One region of the Microbacterium xanthum genome, then DNA from elsewhere that is predicted to be linked to it. Evidence: predicted binding sites of a transcription regulator. Region 1 holds the regulator's gene; the other holds the start of a gene.
What was found. The regulator LexA, encoded in region 1, represses DNA repair genes until DNA is damaged. The targets are predictions, from matches to a motif close to TCGAACANNTGTTCGA.
Positions count from the first base shown of each region.

Region 1 (5,973 bases):
GCACGAGACGGGGATCATCCTGGCGCAGGAGCACGTCGCCGAGGGCACGGCCATCCACGCCCATGTGCCGGCGATCCTCGGCGCGCGACTCGCCCCGTTCCTCTCCGCGTGAGGGCGGCCGCCGGCGCGTTCAGCGCTGGAGGGTCAGGGGCGTCACACCGGGTGTGTCGAAGCCGAAGACGGCGCCCAGGAACGCGTACTCCGACTCCATCGCGTGCACGATCGTCTCCGCGCGACGGAAGCCGTGTCCCTCACCCTCGTAGAGCACGTAGGCGTGGGGGACGCCGCGAGCCGCCAGGGCATCGCGGATCGCCTCGGACTGCGCGGGCGGGACGACCGCGTCCTCGGAACCCTGGAGGAGCAGCAGCGGCGCGGAGAAGCGTTCGGCGTATGTGAGCGGAGACCGCTCGATGTACAGCGCCTCCGCCTCCGGGAGCGGGCCGATCAGTCCGTCCAGATACCGTGCTTCGAAGTCGTGGGTGTCCTCGGCGAGGGCTCGGGCGTCGCCGACACCGTAGCGGGAGATCCCCGCTCGGAACACGTCACCCGCGACGAGCGCACCCAGCACGGTCCACCCGCCCGCGGAGCCGCCGGCGATGGCGATGCGGTCGGGATCCGCTGACCCCTCTGCAGCGAGCCCGTGCGCAGCGGCGATGACATCCTGCACGTCCACGACGCCCCACTGCCCGCGCAGGCGTTCGCGGTACGCGCGACCGTACCCTGTCGATCCTCCGTAGTTGACATCGAGCACGCCGATGCCCCGGCTCGTGAGGTAGGCGGTCCGTGCGGACGCGATCGGTCCGACGTGCGCGGTCGGTCCGCCGTGCACCAACAGGACATAGGGGGGACGTTCACCGTCCGGCGCGACGACATCGGGGTTGGTGGGAGGGTAGGCGAAGGCGTGGACGGGGCCGGAAGGGCCGTCGACGCTCACCGGCTCTGCGCGGGGTGTCCAGACGTCCGCCCAGGGCAGTGAGCTCTCCCGCACGGCCGAGCTCGAACCGTCCGCGGTCTGCACGATCCACAGCCCCATGCCTCCGGTGGGTTCCGCGCCCGAGATGAGCGCTCTGCCGCGCCGGGTGTCCTCGATGACCGTGCCGGCGATCGCGGGCACGTCGATGCGCACCGTCTCACCCGTCGCCTGGTCGATCGACACGACGTGGTCCGCTCCATCGGTGCGGATGGCGACGACGTGGTCGCCGGCGATGCCGTACCAGGACGCACCGAGCACCCACAGTCCGCCGCCCGTGTCGGCGTCGGCGGGGGCGAAGGACGTGGTGGGCGGTTCCTCGCCGACGGTCCACCTCATGAGGTTCCATCGGCCGGAAGCATCGTCGACGTAGAGGAGCGTCCGGTCATCGAGCCAGCGAGGCTGCAGGACCGAGCGCTCGCCCGAGGCCGGCGTCGTCCACGTGCGCACGCGGCCGGCGTCGATTCGGCCGACGCGCACCTCGGCGCGCTCCCAGGGCATGTGCGGATGGTCCCACGCGACCCACGCCAATCGGCTCCCGTCCGGGGAGAGCGCCGGCTGCGCGAGGAAGTCGCTGCCCCGCACGATCGTGGCGATCCGCGTCGGGTCGTCCGCCGCCGATCCGTCGGTGGGGATCCGCACGATCGCGCGGGCGGGTACGCGGTTGTCGGCGGTGTGATCTTCGCGGACCGCGAGGAGGACGCCGTCCTGCCAGACCAGCCCCCCGTGTCGCACGTCTCCCGCCGCCGCAGTCAGGGGGCGGACGGCGCCGGCCACGGCGGCGTACACGCGCTGATCGGTCTTCTCGACGAAGAACAGGGTGCCGTCGTCGGCCGCCGTCCAGGCGCCACCGCCGTACTCGTGCACGCCGCTGCGTGCGTTCCAGGGCTCGGGCAGGACATCCTCCGACTGCCCGTCGACGCCACGACGTCGGACGGCGACGCGTCCCGCCTGCGCGGGCACGGGTTCCCCCCACCAGATGTCATCACCGACGAACCGTGCGCCGTCGACGCGGGATGATGACGACGATGCCGCGGCGGCGGTGATCGGCGAGGGCCAGGAGCCGTAAGGGAGCACTGAGGTCACCCTCCCACCGTACGACGGCCCGAGGGAGACCTCGACCGTCACTTCGCAGCCGGGGAGGCCCCCTCCTCGACGATCACCGTGTCGGCGTCGACGGCGATCGGGGTCTCCTCATCGGACGCCTCGGCAGCGGCGAGCTCGTCGGCGCCGGAGGGGTCCTTTTCGAGCAGAGACGCGATGAGCCACACGGCGAGTGCGAGCACGACGACCAGAACGATGTCGCCGAAGGTGAGCGGGCGCAGTGCGAACAGAAGGATCACCGCGAGCACAAGGATGACGATCCGCACCAGCACGCGCTGCCGGTGCATCCAGTCGCCGAACGCACCGGTGTCGAGCCCGCGACGACGCAGTCCGCCGCGGGCCGACGCGGTGAGGGATCCGGTGAGCGCGCGGATGCGGCGAGCGGGCGCCCAGCGTCCGCTCAGCCACGCGGCGACCGCGACGACCACGCCGAGGAACGTGAGCACGACGGCGGTGTCGCGCATCGCGCCGACGACGGTGTAGTAGATGGCCTCGAGGGTGCGGGCAGGGATCCCGAGCGCAGGTGCATTGAGGCTGAGCACGGCCGCAGCGCTCGTGAGGGCGACGGCCAGAAGCCCCGCGCCGACCGTGATCGCCACTCCGACGCCGAGCAGAGCCGTGGAGCGGCGTCGGGCCACGAGCACCCCGACCGCGGCGAGCCCGAGGGCGATGAAGGGAATCCAGTAGCCGGCCGTGACGGCGATGTTGTAGACCGTTCCCACCAGCAGCAGGCTGTCGGCCTGCACGATCACGATCGTCTGGTTGATCGTCGGGATCGAGGACGCGAACCCGAAGCCCTGGTCGACCAGTTGCGTCTTCAGCTCGTCGATGATCGGCCCCAGCTGGATGCCGAGCGCGCCGGTGTCATCGATCGCGATGGCGGTGGACTCGTCCCCGGTGGCCGCGGCCACCAGAGCGCGGTGGCTGGCGACGAGCGCGGTGCGCCACACCTGGGGGAAGGCATCGGATTGCACGACACCTGTTATCGCGGAGTCGATCAGGCCCTGCACGCCCTGCACCGCGGGCTGCCGGAGCAGGTCCAGCGCCGAGGAGGCTGCCGGGGGGAGATCCAGGCTCTGCACCCCGTCGATCACGTCGTTGGTGAGGCCGGCCACGTCGACCGCGTCGTTCACGGCCGCCGAGGCCTGGTCGATGACGAGCTGCTGTACATCCGGGTCATCGGCCAGGGGGCCGAAGGTCTGCACGAAGGCGTCTTCGCTGACCAGCTCCGCGCGCGCCCATGTGCCGACCACCGACACGGGCACGAGGATTCCCGCCAGGACGATGCACACCGCTGAGATCAGCGCGCGCCACCAGCCCGACCGTGCGACGCGATCGGAGCCCGCCGGTTCGACGTCCGGCACGGCTGCGTGCGAGCGGAGATCGGCGTTCTCTGCTCGGAGGCGTTCGATCTCGGCGCGGAGATCGTCGATGTCGGTCGTGGGCATGGCGAGGCTCCCTAGGGTCGGTCTGCCCATTCTGTCGGGTCGACCGGGGTCTGCGCACGCCTGTGAGCGATCAGACCGCGCGCATCACCGCGACCACCTTGCCCAGGACCACGGCCTCGTCGCCGAGGATCGGCTCGAAGGCCGAGTTGCGGGGGAGCAGCCAGACATGGCCATCGCGCTGCCGGAAGGTCTTCACCGTCGCCTCGCCGTCCAGCATCGCCGCGACGATGTCGCCGTTCTCGGCGGTCTGCTGCGAACGGACCACAACCCAGTCACCGTCGCAGATCGCGGCGTCGATCATCGATTCGCCGGAGACCTTCAACATGAACAGGTCTCCCTTGCCGACCAGCTGACGGGGCAGAGGGAACACCTCGTCGATCTGCTGGTCCGCCGTGATCGGCACTCCGGCGGCGATTCGTCCGACCAGAGGGACCATTGCGGCATCACCGACCGGGGGTGCGGCGTCGGCAGGGTTCTCGGTGCTCGCGCCGGGGAGGTCGATCAGGACCTCCATCGCGCGGGTCTTGCCGGCGTCGCGCCGCAGATACCCGCTCAGCTCGAGCTGATTGAGCTGGTGGGTCACGCTCGACAGCGACTTCAGTCCCACAGCGTCGCCGATCTCTCGCATGCTCGGCGGATACCCGTGCTTGGCGATCGACCGCTGGATGACCTCGAGGATCGCGAGCTGCTTGTCGCTCAGGCTGCGCCGGCGCCGGGTCTGAGCGCGTGCGCGTGCGTTCGGCTCTGTCATCTCGTACTCCTGTCTGGTCGCCCCGCGTCGTCTTCCCGTCGAGAGGGGCACTGGCCTTCGAATGTCGGAGGCCCGTGGTGAGGTGTGCTCATCGAAACCGTATCCGCCCGTTCGGTGTGCGGCCCGCAACGGCGCCGCGTGTCGTGTTCGAGTGAGAACGCGAGTTTCGGCCCCTTGACAGCATAGAGACTCGAAGATAGCTTCGGAAGAGAGGTTCGCACCGGCTGCTCCCGGCCGAGTGGCTCGGTGCGAACCTCTTCCCGAGGAGGAGGAGTAGAGATGACCGCGATCACCATCACCTCGCAGCCCCGTACCCGTCTGCGCCTGACCGCCCGCGGTCGTCGTGTCGTCGCGGGGATCGTGGCGCTTCCGCTGTCGGCGTTCGTCGCGGCCGCGGTCGTGAGCGGGGGTTCGGCGCTGGCCTCCCGCGACGTCGGCGCCGATCCCGCGTCCTTCTCGACGGTCGTCGTGGGTGCCGGCGAGTCCCTGTGGGCCGTGGCCGAACGAGTGGCGCCGGCCAGTGACCCGCGCGACGTCATCGACGACATCGCCCGATTGAACGCGCTCGACGGAGTATCGGTGTCCGCCGGTCAGGAGCTGGCGATTCCGGCGCAGTACGCCGCCGACGGGCGGTGATACCGATCGGCCCCGCGCCCGTACCATGGGAGAGGTGACTGCTCGCCTCGACGACCTCCCGCTCCGTGATGACCTCCGCGGTATGACACCGTATGGTGCCCCGCAGGCGCCCCTGCCGGTGGCGTTGAACGTCAACGAGAACACCCACCCTGTGCCGGATGAGGTCGCCGGCGACATTCTCGACTCGATCGCTCTTGCTCTGCGCGATGTCAACCGGTATCCCGATCGCGAATTCCCTGCGCTTCGGGAGGCATTCGCTGACTACCTCGGCGAGGGTGTCACCCCGGAGCAGATCTGGGCGGCCAACGGCTCCAACGAGGTGCTGCAGCACGTCCTCCAGGCCTTCGGTGGGCCTGGTCGGACCGCCTTCGGGTTCGGCCCGACGTACTCCATGTACCCGCTGCTGACGCGGGCGACCGGGGCAACCTGGGTGGCGGGGGCCCGTGAGGATGACTTCACGCTCTCGCCGGAAACCGCCGCCGCGCAGGTCGCCGATGTCGATCCGGACGTCGTGTTCCTCTGCGCACCGAACAACCCCACGGGCACCCCGATGTCCCTCGACGTGATCGCGGCGGTCTACGAGGCGAGTCGCGGCATCGTCGTCGTGGATGAGGCGTACGAGGAGTTCGCGCCGCATGACGAGCCCTCTGCGATCACGCTGTTGGGTGGGCGCGAGCGCCTGATCGTCTCCCGCACGATGTCGAAGGCGTTCGCCTTCGCCGGGGCGCGCGTCGGATACCTGGCGGCCGACCCGGCGGTCGTCGACGCACTGCGCCTGGTTCGTCTTCCGTACCACCTGAGTGCGCTCACGCAGGCGGCCGCCACCGCGGCACTCCGGCACGCGCCGGTGATGCTGGGCATGGTCGACGAGATCGTCGCGCAACGCGACCGCATCTCCGCGACTCTCGAGGCGCTCGGCTACCAGCCGCACCCGTCGTGGACGAACTTCGTCCTCTTCGGTGGGGTCGACGATCCCGCCGCGACCTTCCGCGCGCTCTACGACCGGGGCATCCTCGTCAGAGACGTGGGGATCCCGCACCACCTCCGCGTCACGGCGGGGACGG
Region 1 covers NZ_JAWHUE010000002.1:942,929-948,901, forward strand. The annotation lists gene hflX (GTPase HflX) at 1-112, shown strand, start outside; gene RZO50_RS09840 (S9 family peptidase) at 131-2,056, opposite strand; gene RZO50_RS09845 (hypothetical protein) at 2,095-3,522, opposite strand; gene lexA (transcriptional repressor LexA) at 3,593-4,273, opposite strand; gene RZO50_RS09855 (LysM peptidoglycan-binding domain-containing protein) at 4,553-4,909, shown strand; gene RZO50_RS09860 (histidinol-phosphate transaminase) at 4,935-5,973, shown strand, end outside.

Region 2 (5,973 bases), on a different contig from region 1:
CTGCACCGTGACGTCGGGGTTCTCGCCGTGGTGGAGGGTGCGGAACAGCTTCAGGATGATGGTGGGCTCGCCGCGCTCCTCGAACACGATCGAGGTGTTCGACTGCTCCCCCGTCAGCACGCGCGCCCCTGTGATGCGGCGCACATCCACCCCCATCTCCGCGAGGGATTCGACCGCGAAGTCGTGCTGCCGCGCCGCGTCGACGTAGGCGCGCCCCTCCGCGGGGTCGACCACGTCGGCGACGTCGTCGGGTCCGGCCGCGACGAGGGGGACGTGGTAGAGCGTCGGGAGCGTCCCGGCGTCGTCCATCACGAGGTAGCGCGTGCTGCCGGCCGGTCCGGGTTGCGCGTCGAGGATCCTCAAGCGCGACTGGTGCCCTTTTCCGGCGTACCAGCGCTGAGTCGTCATCCAGGTCGCGAGCGCATCGAGGAAGTCCACGCTCTACCGTGACGCGTATCGGGGGCGCGACACAAGGGGTGGACGCGGGCGGGCATCGCGTGCCACCCTGCACCGCCTAGCGTGGAGGGATGAGCGAGCCGGCGGACACGGGCGAGGCCGTCGAGGTCGCGCCGCACCGATGGCGTGCGGTGGTCGCAGCCCTGGCGAATGAGACGGCGCGACGCGTCCATGCGGAACTGACCCTCGGCGTGCACAGCGCCACCCTGCAGACCCTGTCGCCGTCTCGGCGTCGGCAGATCACCAGGGTCTTGACGCAGTCCGGCCTGGTTCGGGAGCAGAACGGGCGTCTTGCGGCGGACAACGCGGTGTTCGCCGATCTCCTCGCCGCGGCACCCGCACCGCCCAAACCGACGGGTCTCGCGCGGTTCTTCGACGCCGGCGGGCGCATTGCGGTGTACCCATCGAATCCGCAGGTGCGTGCCGAACTGCTCTCCTGGGTCGCACCCTCGGTGTTGGACCCCGGAGAGGTCCTGTCCGAGCAGCAGTTCAACGCCCGGCTGAGCGGCCACGCCCACGACGTCGCGATCCTGCGCCGCCACCTCGTCGATCACGGTCTGATCGAACGCACCCCCTCCGGCACGGAGTACGCGTTGCCCGCACCCGGGGAGCGGTAACCGCAGCGGGAGCTCAGAGCAGGCGCTCAGACCAGGCGCTCGAAGACCAGGGTCGCCTGAATGCGGTCACCGCCACCGAAGCCCGTGCTGCCCGACGAGGCGGTACTGATCGTGTGGAGTCGATAGCCGAGCGCAGCCTGCCGGTTGATGACGCCCTCGAGCTCGACGAGGTTGTTCGACCCGGAGCCGAAGAACTTCTCCTTCAAGACGACCTGCAGCACGACGTAGCTCATCCCGGTCTGTGCGGGACGGGGCTGGGCGCCCGCGACCGCATCCGCTTGCGCGCGGCTGATCATCCCGCCGATGCCGGGCTCCGTCGGCGGGGGCGGCTGGATGTCGTCGGTCCACTTCTCGCCGGTCCACCACCGCTTCTGCCCGGTGCCGTCGTCGTACCAGCCTGCCTGCGCATTCGCCATGACTCCCCCGTCCGCCGGATCCCCCGATCCGGCTCCTGCCCACCGTAGCGGGGTTGCGGACATCGCCTCCCCGGCGCTCGCGGGACGGGTGAGCCGCGCACACCCGATGGGAAGATTTGTTCGATGGGATTGTCGGGAAACATGGCGTTACTCGTTGTTTTGTTCTACACTTGGAAGCGCAGACCCCAGTCCCGAGGTGAAGATGACTTCGAAAGCGCACGACCCCGCTGACGCGGCGAAGACCGGTCGGTTCGCGCTGCGCGCCAGGGAGATCGCCGCGGTGAAGGCGCGGATCTTCGCCGAGGAGACAGCTCTGCACGCGGAGGCGTATGCCTTCACCGTCGAGCAGACAGAGCGTCTGCGTGATGCGTCGACGAAAGAACGTGAGATGCCGCTTCGCGCGATGGCGGCGGAGATCGGGGCCGCCACCCGGGAGAGCGATCGGGTGCTGCAGTCACGGCTGTTCGAGGCTCATCGCGCGGTGACCCTTTTTCCCGCGAGCTACGACGCGTTGCGCGAGGGTCGAATCTCCCAGCGCCACCTGACTGTCATCGTCGAGAGGGGCGCCGAGCTCGAGGACCCGGAGGCCCGCTCCGCATACGAGAGCGACGTTCTCGCCTACGCCGAGACCACGACCGCGGCGCGCACTCGGACATTCGCCGAGCAGGTCGCCGAGAAGCACGACCCGAAGACGATCCAGGAGCGCCACGACGCGGCGGCACTCACGCGGAGGGTCTGGGTCGAAGACCTCCGCGACGGGATGGCGATGCTCGGAGCGATCGGACCGGTGACCGAGATCCACGGTATTCACGACCGACTGACCCGCCAGGCACGCGCGATCAGAGATGCGGATCGCGCCGCGCGCCGCACCGTCGACCCTCCGGCGGAGGACCCCGTCACCGCCCGTTCCGCCCCGGGCGGGGCCGCCGCGGACGCGGCCGGAAGCCCCCGTCGAGACATCGGGGTCGACGAGCGCGGCATCGATCAGATCCGCACCGACGTGCTGATGGACATGCTTCTCACCGCCGCGCCGACGATCGACCCCATCGGCGACACGGTCGAAGGCGGGTTGGGGGCGATTCGAGCGCACGTGCAGCTCACCGTCCCGGCGTCCACCCTCGCCGGCACGACCTCCGGCGGGGCGCAGCTCGACGGGGCGTGCGCTGTCGACCCGGAGACGGCGAAGGTGCTCGCCGGACACGCTCCCGGCTTCGACCGGGTGTTCCTCGACCCCATCACCGGGGCTGTCCTCAGCGTCGACCGCCGCCACATCACCTCGGCGCAGAAGCGCTACCTCCTCGCCCGCGATGTGCACTGCCGATTCCCCGGATGTCGGCGTCCCGCCCGGGAGTGCGATTGGGATCACCGGAAAGACCATGCCCACGGTGGCCGAACCGACGTCGACAACGTCGGAGCCTTCTGTCGACGGCATCACACGTTGAAGCACGCGACACCGTGGACGGTCACGCAACGCCCGGGGGGCACCCTTCACTTCATCGCGCCCTCGGGGCTCCGCCACATCGAGACGCCTCCACCTCGAGTGATGTTCTCCCCCGACCCACCCGGCCCGACTCGCACGTCAGCACCGCCCGCCGCGCCGTTCTGATTCGATGCCGCCGCGCCGCCTGTGGACGACGGGGGGGGGCGGGAAACACCATCGAAACGCGATTGCCTCGAGCAATACACGATTGCCTCTTACTATCGATGCCGATGAACGCTTCCCGTCTGCTGGTCCCCGACGCCGTTGTGACCATGAACGATTCCCTCGACGTCCTCACCGACACCGCCGTGGTCGTGACCGGCGACACGATCAGCGCCGTCGGGCCGGTCGCTGATCTGTCGGCGCAGCATCCCGCTGCTGAACGGGTCGACCTCACCGACCGGGTTCTCATTCCCGGCCTGATCAACGCGCACCACCACTCCGGCATGCTGCGCGGTACGGCCGAACACCTGCCGGTGTGGGAGTGGCTGCGGCTGCACATCGACCCGATGCACCGCGTGCTGCGGCCCGACGAGGCCGAGGCGGCCGCGTGGCTCTGCTACGCGGAGGGTCTCCTGTCCGGCACGACGACCGTCGTCGATATGTGGCGGTACATGGACGGCGCCGCGCGCGCCGCCCAGGGGCTCGGCAACCGCGTCGTGACGGTGAATTACGTCGGCGAGCACCCGGACTTCGACTACTTCGACACCCTCGATGACAACGAGCGGATGCTGCGGGAGTGGGCCGGCGCCGCCGGTGGCCGCATCATGCCGTGGGTGGGCCTCGAGCACTGGTTCTACGCCGACGAGGCCGGGCAGAAACGCGCGATCGACATGGCCCGCCACTTCGACACCGGGATCTACACCCACTGCAGCGAGTCCGAGATCGAACTCGCCGACTTCGACAGCCGATACGGGATGCGCCCGATCTTCGCGCTCGACAAGCACGGCTTCTTCGACACCCCGCGCGCGATGCTGGCGCACGCGGTGTGGCTCGATCAGGCAGAGGTCGATCTGATCGCCGAGCGCGGTGTCGGCGTCTCGCACAACCCCATCTCGAACATGAAGCTCGCCAGCGGCATGGCACCGGTCGCCGAGATGCTGGCCGCCGGGGTCAATGTCGGCCTCGGCACCGACGGTGAGAAGGAGAACAACAACCTCGACATGTTCGAGGAGATGAAGGTCGCTTCGCTGCTCGGCAAGCTCCGGTCGATGGATGCCGCCGCCATGGACTCGTGGCAGGTGATGCACATGGCCACCCGCGGCGGGGCCGCCGCCATCGGTCAGGGCGACCGGCTCGGTCGCATCGCTCCCGGGTTGCAGGCCGACCTCGTCGCGGTGCGGACCGACACCCCGCGCATGACGCCGTTCCTCCCCGCCGGCGGTCACGCCAACATCCACCACAACCTGGTGCACGCCGTCCGCGGGTCGGACGTGGACATGACGATGGTCGCCGGCGACATCGTCGTGCGCGGCGGAGAGCTCGTCACCGCCGACGTCGACGAACTCATCGCGCGCGTGCGCACCCTCGTGCCGGGACTGTTCGAGCGCCGACAGCAGTGGCTCGACGCCCACGGCGACCCCGAGGGTCTGTTCCACTGACGTCGAGGGAATACCTGACGGCGGGTTATCGTCGTCCATGACATGACCGAATCTGCGACGACGACCCCGAAGGCCCCCGACGCCGACGCCATCGACGAGAGCCTCGGGGCGCGGTACGGGGATGCGGCTCCCGACACCCTCGAATCGGTCAACGACGTCATCGCTCTCCAGCTGCGACACCGCTCGGTGCGTCGCTTCACGCCCGAAGACGTCTCCGACGACGCGATCACCGCGATCATCGCGGCGGCGCAATCGGCATCGACGAGTTCGAACATGCAGTCGTGGTCGGTGATCGAGATCCGCAACCCCGAGCGCAAGGCGGCAGCCGCCGAACTCTCCGGGGACCAGGAGTTCATTCGCCGGGCTCCGGTGTTCCTCGTGTTCGTCGCCGACTGGGCACGCAACCGCGTCATCGCCGAGCAGCGCGACGCGGGCACGGCCGGCATCGACTACCTCGAGAGCACGCTGGTGTCGTTCGTGGATGCGGGCATCGCCGCGCAGAACGCCGCGATCGCGGCCGAGTCGCTCGGCCTGGGCATCACCTACGTCGGGTCGGTGCGGAACAATCCCCTCGCCCTCGGCGACCTCCTCGACCTGCCCGCCGGGGCGTTCCCGGTCGCGGGAATGGCCATCGGACACCCCGATCCCGACGACACCGCCGGCGTCAAGCCCCGCCTCCCGCAGGATGTCGTGCGCCACCGCGAGACGTACACGATCCCCTCCGACTCAGCGATCGACGCGTACGACGACGCCCTCTCGGCCTACTACGCCTCGCAGGGCACGGCGCGGCCGTGGACGCCGGCCGTGCTCGCGCGGGTGCGAGACGAAGCCAGCCTGCACGGTCGCCACGTGATGCGCGAGGCCCTGGAGCAGCGCGGCCTGCCCTCGATCTAGAGTCGCCAACCGCGGCGGTCAGCGGTCTCCGCTCGACACCGTCGGGTCGAGCAGCGCGTCGAGCACGAGGTGCTGCGCGCGGAAGTCCGCGCGCAGCCGGGCCTTCGTCGCGTCGTCGCACCATGCCCCGTCGATTCCCGCGAGCGAGATCTGCTTGGCGACCTCGGGGCCGAACCCCATTCCCGTCAGCCCGTCGACGTACTCACGGCCGAGGTCGGTGCGGAAGAACACGGCGTCGTCGGTGGAGAAGCTCACCGGCACGCCCTCGCGGATGAGCGTCGCGATGCGGTGATCCGGCGAGGGGGCCCACCCGGAGAGCACCTGAGTGGAGATCGGGGTGCACGCCACGTGGGTGCCGGATGCGATGAGGTACGCGAGCACGTCCGGGTCGTCGACGGCACGGTATCCGTGGTCGATGCGGTCCACGTCGAGGTGGTCGAGCGCGACACGCACCGAATCCGGCTCGGCCGGCATCGTCTCGGCGACATGCGCGGTGCGCTTCAGACCGT
Region 2 covers NZ_JAWHUE010000001.1:742,294-748,266, forward strand. The annotation lists gene RZO50_RS03500 (maltokinase N-terminal cap-like domain-containing protein) at 1-438, opposite strand, end outside; gene RZO50_RS03505 (DUF2087 domain-containing protein) at 528-1,073, shown strand; gene RZO50_RS03510 (DUF2510 domain-containing protein) at 1,100-1,489, opposite strand; gene RZO50_RS03515 (HNH endonuclease signature motif containing protein) at 1,692-3,095, shown strand; gene RZO50_RS03520 (amidohydrolase family protein) at 3,200-4,570, shown strand; gene RZO50_RS03525 (nitroreductase family protein) at 4,613-5,464, shown strand; gene RZO50_RS03530 (adenosine deaminase family protein) at 5,483-5,973, opposite strand, start outside.
Region 2: the regulator LexA is predicted to act here: its motif matches at 1,598-1,613, upstream of RZO50_RS03515 (HNH endonuclease signature motif containing protein).